Regions from separate parts of the Paenibacillus konkukensis genome, predicted to be linked through region 3. Evidence: riboswitches for the same ligand, from Rfam matches in the RefSeq annotation. Region 3 holds a riboswitch; each other region holds the start of a gene.
The links. A riboswitch is a leader RNA that binds a small molecule or an ion and turns the genes downstream of it on or off. The one in region 3 is predicted to bind cobalamin.

Region 1 (4,947 bases), 3.1 Mb from region 3:
TGCGAGGAGCTTCCGCGCCCCGCCGCATCGCTTCAGGCAGCTCGTTCCATAGCTCCAGCAGCATCGGAAGCTCCAACCCTATGGCGCGAAGATCGTCCCCGCCTTCGAATACGTCCATCGGCGTGCCTTCCCGTACACAGCGGCCTTTATCCATCACAAGCACCCAATCCGCCCAGGCAAAGGCCAGATTCATATCGTGCGTCGCCATCACCACCGTGATGCCGTCTCGATGAATCCGCTCCAGCTCCTCCAGCAGCTGCTGTTCGGACTGCCTGTCCAAATAAGCCGTCGGCTCGTCGAGCAGCACAAGCTCGGGCTCAAGCACCAGCACGCCGGCCAGCGCGACCCGCTTCTTCTGCCCTAGGCTCAGCTGATGGATCGGCCGATCCGCCAGCGCCGCAAGTCCCATCGACGACATTATCGCCCCCGTGCGCCTTGCGATCTCCGGCTCGGGCACGCCCGCATTGCGAAGGCCGTAGGAAATATCTTCGCGCGGCGTGCTTAAAACAAGCTGCTGCTCCGGGTCCTGGAACACAAGGCCGACTCGTTCCCGCAGCTGCTTCAGGCTGCTCCGGCTATAGGAGAGCGGCTCGCCCTTCCACAGCATTTGTCCTGAAGCCGGGCGATGAATTCCTATCGTTTGCAGAAACAACGTCGATTTACCGGAACCGTTATGACCGCAGATCGCGGTCTTCTTCCCTTCCGGTATGCTTAAGGTCAGCCCTTCAAGCGCCTTCGCCTCCGTGCCGGGATAGCTGTAAACAACCTCTTGCGCCTGCATAATCGGCTTCATCGCATCCCCCTCCATCTCAGCCAGCATTCCGCTGCGATGAGCAGAACAACGCCGCCGTACATCTCCAGCTTGTACCGCCCCGGCATCGGCTCGGCCTCATAGGGAGCCATCCGGATGTCCTCCGTAAAGCCCCTGGAGATCATCCCGTTCGCCAGCCCCTGGTAACGCTGCATCGTCTTGCCGAACAGCCGCACGACAAGAACGGCCGTATCCTGCAATCTGCCGCGAAAGCCCTGCTGTCCTCCACGCGCCCGCTGCGCAACATAAATATCGTGCGCCGTATCGGCGAGCAAAAATAAAAAGCGGTACGTTATCAACATCAACTCCAGCACCAAATGAGGCACGCGCAGCTTGCGCATGACCTGGAACAGCTCCGTCATCGGCGTCGTCAAGATCAGAAACAGCGTCGCGGACAAACAGGCGAGAATGCGGACGAAGAGCTTCATCGCCAGATGGAGTCCGTTCCAGTTCAAATACAAGGTCATATGGGAAAAAGCGCCTACTATGATGCCATGCGTCATCTGTTGCGCGGAGCCCGCCGGTTCAATTTCCAGCAGCAGCACAGGCAGGCTCCCGATAAAAAACAGACAGGAGGCGCCTAAAAACGCCCCGTAATAGCGCAGCGGAATCTTCGCGTACCCGATCGTCCACACCAGCATCCAGCCGAATAGCGCGAGCTCAACGACCGGATGCGTCAGGTAGGCGAGGAAGACGAGAGCGGCGGCGAAGCCGCTTTTCCACATGGGCGGTACGATCCGCAGCTTGTTATTGTAAGATAGAACATCGATCGTTCGAATCATTGCGTCTTGGATTTAGCGGATTTTCCTTTGAACAAGCCGATCGTGTACCCGATAAATCCGGATCCGAGCGCAGCTTGCAAGGCGAACAGCATGCTCTCCGTCTCCGGCGGCGGCTCCAGCAGCGACGAGAACCACGGCTCGTAAGACGGCTGAAGCGTCTTGATCATATCCTCGGCGGCGTCATCCGCTCCTCCGAATTCTCCTTTTACGAAAAGAAGCGGAAGAACGGCCAATAACACCACAGCGATGAGAATCCATTTCGTACTGTTTTTCACGATTCTTTGACTCCTTTCATTTGGCGCTGCAGCAGAGCCAGCTCATTGGTGCTGTAAGATTGCAGCCAATTCCAGATCAATACGGTCAGCAAGCCCTCGCTGATCGCGAGAGGAATTTGCGTTATGGCGAAGATGCCGCCGAATTTCAGGAACGAAGCTGCAATGCCTCCCTGCTCCGCCGGGAATGCCAGCGCCAGCTGCAGCGAAGTGACGACATACGTAGACAGGTCGGCCAGGGCCGCCGCCGTGAAAATCGCCAGCTTCTGCTTGCCGGAGGCGTTCATCATCCAGCGATACACATAATAACCGACGACCGGACCGGCCAAGGCCATCGAGAAGGCGTTCGCTCCCAGCGTCGTCAAGCCCCGTGCGCGAGCAGCACCGCTTGGAACAGCAGTACGATCGACCCGAGCACGCTCATCGGCAGCGGGCCGAACATGACCGCACCGAGGCCCGTCCCCGTCGGATGCGAGCTGCTTCCCGTAACGGAAGGAATCTTGAGCGCAGACAGCACGAACGTAAACGCTCCGGCTAACCCCAGCATAATCTTCAGCTCCGGCGTCTCCTTCGTAATTTTCCTTAATGCGCGCAGCCCCAGGACAAAGAACGGAATGAACGCGACCCACCAGAAGATCGCCCATCCCATCGGGAGAAATCCTTCCATAATGTGCATGGCATAAGCGGATTCGGGCTCGTTGACGCTGAAGTACAGCACAAACCCGAGGACGAGGAGCAGCGTGCTCATCCATTTTTTTCTTTTCATTGCGAATACAACCTCCTGATCGATTGGTTTCGCGGGCAACAAGAAAAGACCAATCCGTCTCGAATTGGTCGTGGGTACGTATGAATAGACGACATCAGCGCTTAAGCTCCTGCCGTTTCACGATTCGTACACCGCTCCTTTCCGCGAAGGACTCTTGGTGCATAGTTAAATTAGGTAGGTCTCCTGGCTCACGGATCGCTGTCTTCTTTCGCCTTCCCCGGTGGGTTAACCCCGAGTGACGTGATGAAAGAAACTCCCCGTATACAGTGGCGGGACCGCTCGGGATTTGCACCCGATTCCCTGTTACCCTTTGTCTTCACAAAGGCACCTAATTTACGGAATGTACGGACAAAATGAACAAGCGAGACGCCATCCATGTGCAGGAGAGCCGCCGCCCTTCGTTCTATCCGCGATAAAACCTGCTACCAGCCCGGACAGCGAAGCTCCAAGACGTCGATTACGGTTTTATCCTATTCCATATGCAGTTCATGTAGTACAGACTTATGTGTTATTCGCTGCCCGGAGACAAACTCCTGCTTAGGTCCAAACTTTTTATGGCAATACCTGAAGAGGTGTTGACCCGAGCCATCGCGGTAAATAAGCAGAAATTCGTTCCGCCGCTACTCGTCCATCGGATCAGCTAACAGCTCGGCCAACTCGTCCACATCCGCCGTCGGCGACTGACAAGCGAAGTCCACGCAGACATAAGCCGTCGTTCGTCCCCCGATCGCCCGCTTGTCCTGAACGAGCGGAATGAGCTTCGCCGTCTCTTCCCCTTCCTCGCCCGCCGGCACCAGCACCGTCAGCGCATTCGGCCGGAAGCCGCTTCGTGCCGCTTCGATCATCTGCTGCGTTTCCATCGCGTCGCGCCTTCCCGCAATGACAATCTCGCTTGAAGGGCCGTAGGCCATGTCCAGCGCGATCAGGAACATCGCGTGCCCCGAAGGATAATGCTCGATCGCCCCGGCGAACGCTGCGAGCTGCGTATCCGCTATTCGCGACAGCTTGGCATCATAGGTCAGCTTGGCCAGCTTCTGCAAATTCATCGCCGCCACCGAATTGCCGGACGGCAAAGCTCCGTCGTAAATCTCCTTATTTCTTGTAAACAAAGCTTCGCCGTCGCTGCCGTAAAAATACAACCCGCCGCTTTGTTCGTCCCAGAACAGCTCCAGCATCTGCGCGTTCAGCTCAAGCGCCAGCTTCAAATAGCTCAGGTCGAACGTCGCTTCGTACAGCTCAATCAGCCCCCACACAAGGAACGCGTAGTCGTCCGCATACGCCAGATATGCCGCTTCGCCGTCGCGGTAACGCGCCAGCAAGCGCCCGTCCTCTCTCCTCATGTGCGATATAATAAACTGCGCCGCCTTGACCGCCGCCTGCAAATACGTCTCATTGCCGAGCGCCTTATACGCTTTGGCCATCGCCATGATGACCAGACCGTTCCATGAGGTCAATATTTTGTCGTCCTTGCCGGGATGAACGCGCCGCTCCCTCTGAAGGAACAGCTGCTGGCGGCAGCGTTCCGCTCGCTCCTGCCATTGCTCGGCCGTTCCCCCTTGAAGCCGGGCCGCCGTCTCCAAATCGCGTGCAATCAGGTTCGGAATGCTCTGCCCCTCGAAATTGCCTTCCGCCGTAATATCGTAGAGGGCGCAGTACCATTCTCCGTCCTCGGCCCCCAGGATGTCTGTGACTTCATCGGGGGACCATACGTAGAACTTGCCTTCCTCCCCTTCGGAGTCGGCATCCTCCGCCGAATAGAAGCCGCCCTCCGGATGCGTCATATCTCGTAAAATATAGGTAAACACTTGCTCGGCGACTCTCGCATACTTCACCTTGCCAGTCAGCTGGTAGGCTTCGATATACGTCCAGGCCAGCAGGGCGTTATCGTACAGCATTTTCTCAAAATGCGGAACAAGCCACCGCTCATCCACCGAATAACGGGAAAAACCGTATCCGATATGGTCGAACATTCCGCCGCGGGACATCGCATCCAGCGTTTTCTCCGCCATCCGCAGCGCCGCCTCCTTGCCGGTCCGCTGATAATAGCGAAGCAAGAATGACAAATGATGTGAAGTAGGAAACTTCGGCCTGTCGCCAAACCCTCCGTACTCCGGATCAAACCGCTGCTCGTACTGCTCGAACGCCTTATCCAGGACGTCTTCGGAGAGGGTCCCCTTCAGGTTCGACAGCATCGTCCTCTCGACCTCCTGAACGACCTGCTCACTCGTCTCGGCCAGCTTGTCCGGGCTCTCCTTCCATGCATCGGCCAGCTTCGTCAATATCTCCATCAGTCCGTGACGCCCATACCGCTTGCAC
Region 2 (4,947 bases), 180 kb from region 3:
CGGTACACCTGCTCCAGCAGCTCGCTGCGGATCACTTCCTCCGGCCTTCCGATCCCGGCCGCGCGCCCTTCCTGCAGCAGAAGAAGCCTGTCGCAATATTGCGCCGCCAAGTTCAATTCATGCAGCACGGCGACGACGGTAAGTCCGCTCTCCTGCTGCCATGACCGAATCCATTCCATCATCTGCACCTGATAGCCGATATCCAGATACGTCGTCGGCTCGTCAAGCAGCAGCAGCTTCGGCTGCTGGGCCATCACCTTGCCGAGCGCCACCCGCTGCCTCTCCCCGCCGCTTAGCGCGTCAAGGCTGCGATGCTGCAAATGCGCAAGCTCCAGCCGCTCGATGACGGCATCGATCAGCCGTTCCGAATCGTCTCCCGCGGCTTCGTCGCCGAGCCAATTTTGGAACGGATAGCGCCCCATGGCGATAATCTCCCGCACCGTAAAGCCGAGAGCCGGAAGCGCATCCTGCTGCAGCACCGCCGTCCAGCGCGCCAGCGGCTTGCGCGGGTAAGTATGCGCCTCTTGGCCCTGCAGCAGCACGCTGCCCGCACCGGGCTTCTCCACGCCGGAGATCAGCTTCAGCAAGGTCGACTTGCCGCTGCCGTTCGGCCCGATAACGCCGAAGCACTCCCCTGTGTGAACCGCGAAGCTGATATCTTCCAGCACAGGCCGCTCATGATAAGCGATGGCCGCATGCTGCACCCGAATCAGCTCTTGCCGAGCTCCCGTCTCCATTCGTTAGCCTCCTTGTGATCGAAGTATGCCGATGTACACTAAGAATTGGACATCCGCTTGCCGCGCTTCAGCAAATACGCGAAAAACGGAGCGCCCATAAACGCCGTCACCACGCCCAGCGGAATTTCCGTTGGACTAAGCAGCGTCCGCGCCAATGTATCCGCCCACAGCACATAGAACGCGCCGCCGATCAAAGATAACGGCAGCAGCAGGCGATAATCCGGACCGACCAGAAGCCTCAGCAGATGAGGCACGATAAGGCCGACGAACGCGACGACTCCCGATACAGATACCGCCGCGGCGGTAATTAGCGTTGCCGCCGCAAGCGCGATGAGCTTGGTCCGCTCCACGTGAACGCCGAGATAAGAAGCTTGCCGCTCGCCGAGCGCAAACAAATTCATTGCCCGGCCGAAGCCGAGCAGCACCAGCGCGCCGGCAGTCAAATACGGCAGCAAAATCAGCGAATACGACCAGTTCCGCATAGCAAGGCTGCCCATCAGCCAAAATACGATTTCATTGATGACCTGCTTGGACATCGCCACCATCAGTGAGACGAACGCCCCCAGAAACGCCTGCATCACGACCCCAGCCAGCACGAGCGTCTCCGTTCGGAGCTTCCCGTCCGTTCTTGCCAATATAATGACCGTGACGAGCGAAAGCGTTCCCGTGACAAAAGCGACGACAGGCACCGTCCAGGCGCCGAATAGCGCAAACTGCAGCCCGAACAAAATGAGAAAGGCCGCGCCGACGGAAGCCCCGGAAGATACTCCCAGCGTATACGGGTCGGCGAGCGGATTGCGCAGCACCCCTTGGAACGCAGCGCCGGCAATGCCCAGCGCGGCCCCGACCAGCATGCCGAGCAGAACGCGCGGAAGCCGCACCTTCCAGATGATTTGCTCGGCCGCCGGCTGCCAATCCGCCTGCACCGAACCGCCGATCACCGGCAGATGATGAGCGAGTATCCCCCAGACGTCCCGCAGCGGCACATGCACCGTCCCGATGGACAAGCTTATCGTTACGGAAAGAAAAAGGAGCAGAATGCCCGCTCCTCCCCACATCGTCAGCTTCCGCTTCATACTACTTCACCAATTCCGGATATATGCCTTTGGCTATCTCCACCAATCCCGCGGTAATGCGGGGACCCGGGCGGCTTGTCGTGTCCTTATCCACTCCGGCCAGCCGATTGTTTTTGATCGCATCCACTGAAGCCCAGCTGCTGCGCTCCTTAATAATTTGATCCAGCGATTTCTTCGAATTTTCGTCGATCAAATTTTTCGGGTACAGAATGACCTGCGGATTATCCGCTATGACCTTCTCCTCATTCAGCTGCGCATAACCGGTTATATCCGCGGAGACGTTGATGCCCCCGGCCAGCGTGATCAGCTCGTCGAGAAACTCGCCCTTGCCGACCGTCCAGCCCGGGGAAAACTCCATAAGCACCCGCTTCTTTTGCTCCGGCTTTAAGTCTTTGACCGCATCCGTTACTTTTTGGCGCTCGGCTTTCATCGAAGCGACCACTTTCTCCGCCTGCTCCTGCTTATCGAAAATTTGCCCGAACATCAAAATATTGTTCATCACATCGTCGATCGTCTTCGGTTCGACCTTGAACATATTGATATTTAGCCCGCGCAGCTGCTCCACGGCCGCCGTCTTGAGCGATACGCCGGAGAGCACAAGGTCGGCGTTGGCGGCGATCAGCGCCTCCTCGTTCGGCTTCACGATACTGCCCATTTTCGGCTTCTGCTTAGCCTCCTCGGGATAGTCGCAGAAGTCCGACACGCCGGCGATCTTGTCGCCCAGCCCAAGGGCAAACAGCGTTTCCGTCTCGCTCGGGGAAACGGAAACAATTTTGGAAGGCGCCTTTTCAAACGTAAACTCTTTGCCGGTCGCATCCTTGACCTTCAGCGGATAAACCGTCGCCTTCTTCTCCCCGCCCGCCGGAGCGGCGGTAGGAGCCGGCGATGCTTGCGTCCCTGACCCCGCCTTGGGAGGGTCGACGAGCTCGCCCTTAGCTGGTTGTTTCGCCTCGTTCGTTCCGCCGCAGCCGGCTGCGCCGAGCAGCAAAGCAAGTCCCAAAGCTGCCGCCAGCCAACGTTTCGATGATATGCGTTGTACGATTTTCTTCATTATCGGTGTTAGCTCCTCAAATTTATTTTCACGCGCTTACCGCGCGCTCGCTTCCTGCTTCCGTACAAGAAAAATCCCTCTGAGCTCCGGGGGCGGCCGGAGAAACCAGAGGGCTCACGATTGATCAAACGGCAATCAGGCTCTCCTGAAAGGCGAGAACCGTATGCGCTCGACACCCCTTTTTCCTCGAAAGGCCGGTCTTCCATCGAACAGGCAGGTTTCCTGACTTATGGGCATGATGGAGCGCCTCGCCTTCCCATTCTTGCATCCAAGAACAGTGGCATGCGGAGGCGCTTGCTCCCATATACAGTGGCGGGACCGTGCCGGACTTGCACCGGCTTCCCTTTTAACCTGCAAAGCTCTCGGCCTTGGCAGGCACCTGTTCGATACATACTATAAAGATGTTTATGCCTTAGATCCTTACTTCTCGGCAATCACTTTGATCACTTGCATCACTTTATCCTGATTCTTCGCATTGGCCGGCACGAAGGCGACCAAGTCTTTGCCATTCAATTTCTGCTCCGTGAACCATTTGGTTTTCTCTAGCGGAATGCCGTACAGATGCTTCTCGGTTTTTCCGCTTTCCTTGCCGTCCACCGGCAGGTCGAGCACGCCCTCCGGGTAGTCCTCGCCTTTGGCCGCATCGTCCAGACTGACGTATCCGCCCTGCTGCCCTATCGCCTTGAACTGCTCCATAGGAACAACAATGATCCCGTTGTCTCCGGCAGCAATTTCCACGATCAGCTTCTCCATCGAAAATATCGGAACCGTCTGCACGTTAACGGTCGGAGCTTGTCCGAGCTTCGCCTGCAGCGCAGTCTGCAGCTTATCTCCCACCTCCGTCGGAATCCCGTTGGCGCCCATCATAAAGATCGGCACATCCGACTTCGGTCCGCCGCCGCAGCCGGCCAGCACCAGCAGCAACAGCATGATTAGCATGAATTTTCCTCTCATGTTCCCTCTCCTTACAGTCATCATACGGTACGCCTCGCGCTTCTGCAGTTACTACCCTCCATCATATCATAAATGCCGACGGTCTATCAAAAAGACGAAGAACAAATCCCCCAAAAGCCATCCATGCCGCCGACGCGGCACCACAGACAATGGAAATGGGGTACCAAGAGTAATTTCCAGGGTAGTGACGTGATGCTCTGAAGCTTATTCCGTCCGCATCCAGCCTAGGCTGGATCGGCGTCTAACCCTTCCTCTGGGATCGTTCTATGGGTAGACTTTACTTTCGGGGGAGACCCCGGATTTCCACAGGATATGGCTGCGCTTCATTTCCTAAACAAAAAAGGAGCCGACTAACGGCCCCTCTTGCTACGGTTCATATATTCGTTAATTTTTTGATCTAACAGCATGCTGATCTCCACAACATTCGGTGAGGTCAAACTCTTCTCGGTCTGGACCAGCTGCTCCAATTTCAGACGCAGGTTATAAATCTCTTCTTCTAAAGAAGCGGTAGAAGAAGACTGTTTCTTTCTTCCAAAAATCCACTTCGGCTGCTGGTTATTCTCGCGAATCCAACCGATATTGATGTACTGTCTTAGCTGATATTCCGGAAAGGCCATTCTTCATCCCCCCTAACGCCTATCTCTAGATTCGGAAGTCTCATAAATGATCAACGATATGAAACTTCTATACTATTAAAGATACCAGTTTTTAGTTGGGATGGAAATGACTTTTTTTGTCGAATTTACAATTTTCGTATAAAATTCCCTATTCTGTCGATTGCTTCAAGCAGCTGATTGACCGAAGTCGCATAGGAGCAGCGTACAAAGCCTTCTCCGCCTAGGCCGAACACCTGTCCCGGCACCGCGGCAACCTTGGCTTCATAGAGCAAACGCTGCGCGAATTCCTCCGAGCTTAGGCCTGTAGACGCAACCGATGGGAAGGCGTAAAATGCTCCTTGCGGCTCATGGCATTCCAAGCCGATGTCTCTAAAGCCCTGCACCACAAGGCGGCGCCGCTGGTTATAGGACTCTACCATGCGATTTTTTTCTTCCATGCCGTTTTTCAAAGCTTCAAGCGCAGCCACCTGCCCCATCGCCGGCGCGCACATGACCGTATATTGATGGATTTT
Region 3 (4,947 bases):
TTAGCGAGGTTTCTACGGCGGCTTTCCTGGGAATAACGATGAAGCTGAGGTTAATTTTAACACTCAGCAACCTTTTAGCGGCAAGCCTCGTTTAAGATTACGCGCAGCTACAGTTTTTTTGTAACCGCAAGAAAGGATGAGAGCATAGATGACTTCTGCTTCGCAAGGGATGGGGGCATTATTTGGCAACAGGTTCGTACAGGCGATCCTGTTATCCGGATTATTTCTGCAGATCGGCATTTGGGTCCGGAATTTCGCCGTCCTGTTATTCGTCATGGATCAGACGGGCGGCGATCCGTTCGCCGTATCGATGATTTCCGTAGCGGAATTTGCGCCGATCTTTATATTTTCGTTTATAGGAGGCACGTTTGCCGACCGCTGGAAGCCGAAGCGGACGATGGTATGGTGCGATGTGTTGAGCGCGGTTTCCGTATTCGCTGTTTTACTCACGCTTGTGTTTGCGACATGGAAGGCGGTCTTTTTCGCGACGCTCGTTTCCGCCATTTTATCGCAGTTTTCGCAGCCGTCCGGGATGCGCCTGTTTAAAACGCATGTGCCCGGCGAGCTCATTCAGATGGGGATGTCCATTTATCAGACGATGTTCGCCCTGTTTATGGTGCTGGGACCTATTCTCGGGACATTTGTTTACCAGCATTACGGGATTCAGACGGCTATTTTCATTATGGGGGTCGCGTTTTTGCTGTCCGCCGCCGTTCTGTTGTTTCTTCCCGCCGACCCGGCGCCGTCCGAGAATAAGCCGGTTACCAGGCTGAAAGAAGAGATGGCCGCCGGCTTCAGGTACGTTCTCTCCAAGCAGGTGCTGAGCACGCTCGGCGGCTGTTTCTTGACGGCCGGTCTGGCGCTCGGCTTGATCCAGCCGTTAGGCGTGTTTCTGGTGACCGAGCGGCTTGGCTTGCCCAAGGAAAATATTCAATGGCTGATGACCGCCAACGGGGTGGCGATGATCATCGGCGGCGTTCTTGCGATGACCATGTCCAAAAGCTTCAAGCCGCAGACGATGCTGGTCATCGGGATGATCGTAAGCGCGGCCGGCATGGTGGTAACCGGCTTGTCGACGTCCTTGTGGCTGACGCTCGGCGCGCAATTTGTTTCCGGCTTGGTGCTCCCGGCGATTCAGATCGGCATTAATACGATGATTCTGAGCAATACGGAAGAATCGTATGTAGGCCGGGTCAACGGGATTCTCAGTCCGCTCTTTATGGGCGGAATGGTGTTGACGATGAGCATGTCAGGTTGGCTGAAAAGCATGTTTCATATCGTAGCTATGTACGAAACGGCTGCCGTTTTGTTCGTCATCGGTGTTCTGGTCATGCTGCCTTTGTACCGTGGCGGAGTGCGGAGCGAGGCCGGTTCGCCCGGAGAGGCGTAACACCCGGTGAAATGTAGAGCGACCGCCCGGATTCATATTCCGGGCGGTTTTTAAGCTGGGCGGGTACAGACAAGAGACCTCCCCAGTATAGCTTTCAGGGAAGAATACCCAAGAACGTTCGGCGCCGATAGCCGGCGTTTAGCGGAGGGCATTCTCCGTTACCTGCGGATTAGAGGTTATCTTTGCGGAAATACGGATGAGCGCTGCCACAAAATTCGTCTTTTTCGCAGTACGAAATCGAATGTTGGTAGACTGGCACGCAATGGTGGCGGTTAACAACCTCAACCGGATGAATGACTTGAACGAGTTGCGGGTGATAAAAGTTTCTTACTATTCTGCGCGGATCAGTAATAATCGGATCCGCTGGCGGGCAACAATGTCTATGCGAACGATATGCCATTACCTATCAGCTCCTCTCATGATCTGAGATAGTATACGACGATCGCCGGCCGGCGGCTTGTGCCCTTGCCTAATTTATACAGAAACATAAATCGTCCGGTACAGGCACCGGCGCGGACTTCAAGCAGGAAAAAATGCTGCGGGAAGAGGGGAACGAGCGCATAATTATCGGCTGATAATAATTATCATTATTGGCTATACTGTATTTGAGCAAGCAAAAAGACAGCCCATATCCCGATAGGCTGCCTTTCCGAAAAAAAATTAGATCTTCGATTCAAACGTTTTGCAGTCGGTTTCCGCCGAGTTTCTGGCTTTATCGTTGTGATTGCTGACTACATAAATAGAAGAAGCGTTGCACTGATTGCCTGCAGCCCAATACTTACAGGAGTTGACTTCGCACATTACGTCTCTCGCCATGGATTCTCACCTCCTTATCTAACTAGCATGGGCAAATCAGGCACGGTTTTATACTCCGCGCCCGGCTAAATCCGGGCTTTTTTGCTGTTTAGGAAATGAAGCGCAGCCATATCCTGTGGATATCCGGGTTCTCCCCGAAAGTAAAGTCTACCCTAGAACGATCCCAGAGGAAGGGTTAGACGCCGATCCAGCTTAGGCTGGATGCGGACGGAATAAGCTTCAGAGCATCACGTCACTACCCTGGAAATTACTCTTGGTACCCCATTTCCATTGTCTGTGGTGCCGCGTAGCGGCATGGATGGCTTTTGGGCGATTTGTTCCCGTACCAGCATGCGTAAAAACGCGGTGAAAAAATGACGGTTAAGCAAGCGGAAAACTTTTTTTGCTCTCTGTTGTCCTCTCCCGTTGTTGACAAAAGACGCCGCTGCTTATATATTAATAGTAATAATTACTATTAGTTACTATCAGTTTCGTGTTGTATAAAACCGTATATTCGTGTATCATCAGTGTTGTTTAACGACAATTACACATCGTGGGAATGGGTGTTCCGGTAAATACCGGAGCTTAATAGGGAAGTTCGGTGCAACACCGACGCGGTCCCGCCACTGTAACGGAGTAGTCCAAGCGAACATGTCACTGATCCAGGTAATCGAACCGGATCGGGAAGGCCGCTGCCGACGTATGATTCCGGAGCCAGGAGACCTGCCTGTTCTGACAGCACTGCTTTGACCTACGGGAGATGGGGAAGTGTTAAGACGGCCGTCATGCGTCCACAGGGACTGTTACGGGCATCTTTACCTTATTTTCTATCGGGTGAAGATGCCTTTTTTTGGTATGCGTTGCAGATTGCGAATCGGGAAGAAGGAGGAATGCGGTTATGGCAACCTGGGATTTATCGCAAACGAGTCATCATGTACTGATTTGCAACGGGGGCAGCTGCTCCCGCAAAGATGCTGACGCGGTGACGTTGGCGATTCGCGAGGAGATTACAGCGCATGGAGCGGACGACCGGATTCATACGACCCGGACGCAGTGCAACGGCCGCTGCGAGGACGCTTGCGTCGTGACGGTTTACCCGCAAGGCGTCTGGTATAAAGAGATTACCCCGGATATAGGCAAAGCGATCGTCAGAGAGCATCTGATCGGGGCAATCCGCTAACCAGCCGTGCCGTTTACGGCTATGCAGACGGAGTTTTTACTCCGACCGGACACGGAACGCCCGGCCTGCTGAAGACGGAAGCCGCCCGCAGGAAGGCAAAGCAGTAATGTAAAGATGAATTCAAGAAGAAGGATGGCAAACGAACATGTTGAAAAAAACGTACTTATTATCAATCTTATGGCTGTGCATCATGATCGGTCTGCTGGGCTGCAGCGCAGGAGCGCCGCAAGCGCAGCAGACCCCGGAAGCCGCATCCGCTGCGGCGAATCAAGGCGAAGTCGTGCTGGCCGCTCCCCGCGATTTGGCTCCGGGGCCTCAGGATGCGTACTACACGAGCCTGATTCTTTATGTGTGGGAGCCGCTGGTGGCATCGGGTGAAGACGGGCAGCCTGCGCCGAAGCTGGCGACATCATGGACGATGTCGGCGGACGGCAAGGAATGGACGTTCAAGCTGCGCGACGGCGTCCAATTCCATGATGGAGAGAAGGTGAACGCGGATGCCGTGATCGCTAACTTCAACCGGTATAAGCAGGTAAGCCCTAAGAGCTCTCCTTTTTACACGCTGGATGTGAAAAGCGCCTATCCGGGTCTTCAGGATGTGGTCAAAGTGGACGAGATGACTTTCAAGCTTGTCTTCGATAATCCGCAGCCGACACTGCTGTATTCGATGGTCAATTTTGCCAGTCCGATCTATAGCCCCAAAAATTTCGATGAAAAAGGCGACTTCAACGGATTGCCTCAAGGAACGGGCCCGTTCAAGCTGATCGAGCATCAAAAGGATCAATTCGACCTGCTCGAAGCTTATGACGGGTATTATGGCGACAAGGCCAAGACGAAGCGCATCCGCGTTCGCGTCATTCCAGATCCGGACACGAGGCTTGCGGCGCTCAAGTCCGGGGAAATTATGGGCGTTATGGATTTGGGAGCCCTTCCGCCGGCTCTGGCCAAAGAATTGCTCAAGGACGACCGCTTCGAGGTGTCCGCTACGAAATCGACGATTTCCCACTACATTCACCCGAACGGGAAAAAGCCGCCATTTGACAATCCGAAGATGCGTCAGGCGCTCAGTCTTGCGATCGATCGCGAGCAGCTGGTCAAGGAGCTGTACTTGGGATACCCGACATCTACCGTCAACATTTTGAATGTCACGTCGCCGTTCTATAAGGAGATCAGGCCGGAGTATAATTTGCCGGAAGCGAAAAAGCTTGCGGCCGAGGCGCTTGGAGGCGGCAGTCAAAAAATCGATCTGATCGTCCCTACATACGGTCTGGACCGTTATCCGTACAAAGCCCAGGCCGAGCTGCTGCAATCGGTGCTGAAGGAGCTGAATCTGGACGCGAACATCCGCATTCTCGACGGCGCGGCCTTCAAGGAAGCCCAATCGAAGGGGGACTTCGATCTCGCGCTCGCTACGCAAGGCCTGCCGAACGGCGACCCGTATACGATCTTCACCAACTACTTGTCGAGCGCCGGTTCCAGCAATAAAAGCTACAGCCTCGGCTACAAGAACGACCGGATCGACGGGCTGCTGAACCAGGCCAAAACGACGCTGGGCATGGATGAGCGCAAAGCGATTTACAAC

Region 1: linked by a shared signal. The riboswitch ahead of SK3146_RS04335 (energy-coupling factor ABC transporter permease) and the one ahead of SK3146_RS25665 ((2Fe-2S) ferredoxin domain-containing protein) in region 3 are both predicted to bind cobalamin.
Region 2: linked by a shared signal. The riboswitch ahead of SK3146_RS26395 (ABC transporter substrate-binding protein) and the one ahead of SK3146_RS25665 ((2Fe-2S) ferredoxin domain-containing protein) in region 3 are both predicted to bind cobalamin.

Annotation. Positions count from the first base shown of each region.
Region 1 covers NZ_CP027059.1:990,559-995,505, forward strand. The annotation lists gene SK3146_RS04320 (energy-coupling factor ABC transporter ATP-binding protein) at 1-793, opposite strand, end outside; gene cbiQ (cobalt ECF transporter T component CbiQ) at 790-1,593, opposite strand; gene SK3146_RS04330 (energy-coupling factor ABC transporter substrate-binding protein) at 1,590-1,868, opposite strand; partial or broken gene SK3146_RS04335 (energy-coupling factor ABC transporter permease) at 1,865-2,631, opposite strand; cobalamin riboswitch at 2,788-2,978, opposite strand; partial or broken gene SK3146_RS04340 (thioredoxin domain-containing protein) at 3,252-4,947, opposite strand, start outside.
Region 2 covers NZ_CP027059.1:6,064,968-6,069,914, reverse strand. The annotation lists gene SK3146_RS26405 (ABC transporter ATP-binding protein) at 1-737, opposite strand, end outside; gene SK3146_RS26400 (FecCD family ABC transporter permease) at 776-1,813, opposite strand; gene SK3146_RS26395 (ABC transporter substrate-binding protein) at 1,815-2,864, opposite strand; cobalamin riboswitch at 3,060-3,262, opposite strand; gene SK3146_RS26390 (hypothetical protein) at 3,285-3,803, opposite strand; gene SK3146_RS26385 (aspartyl-phosphate phosphatase Spo0E family protein) at 4,169-4,435, opposite strand; gene SK3146_RS26380 (aminotransferase class I/II-fold pyridoxal phosphate-dependent enzyme) at 4,561-4,947, opposite strand, start outside.
Region 3 covers NZ_CP027059.1:5,886,234-5,891,180, forward strand. The annotation lists gene SK3146_RS25655 (MFS transporter) at 170-1,390, shown strand; gene SK3146_RS25660 (DUF1540 domain-containing protein) at 2,051-2,206, opposite strand; cobalamin riboswitch at 2,730-2,930, shown strand; gene SK3146_RS25665 ((2Fe-2S) ferredoxin domain-containing protein) at 3,084-3,365, shown strand; gene SK3146_RS25670 (ABC transporter substrate-binding protein) at 3,511-4,947, shown strand, end outside.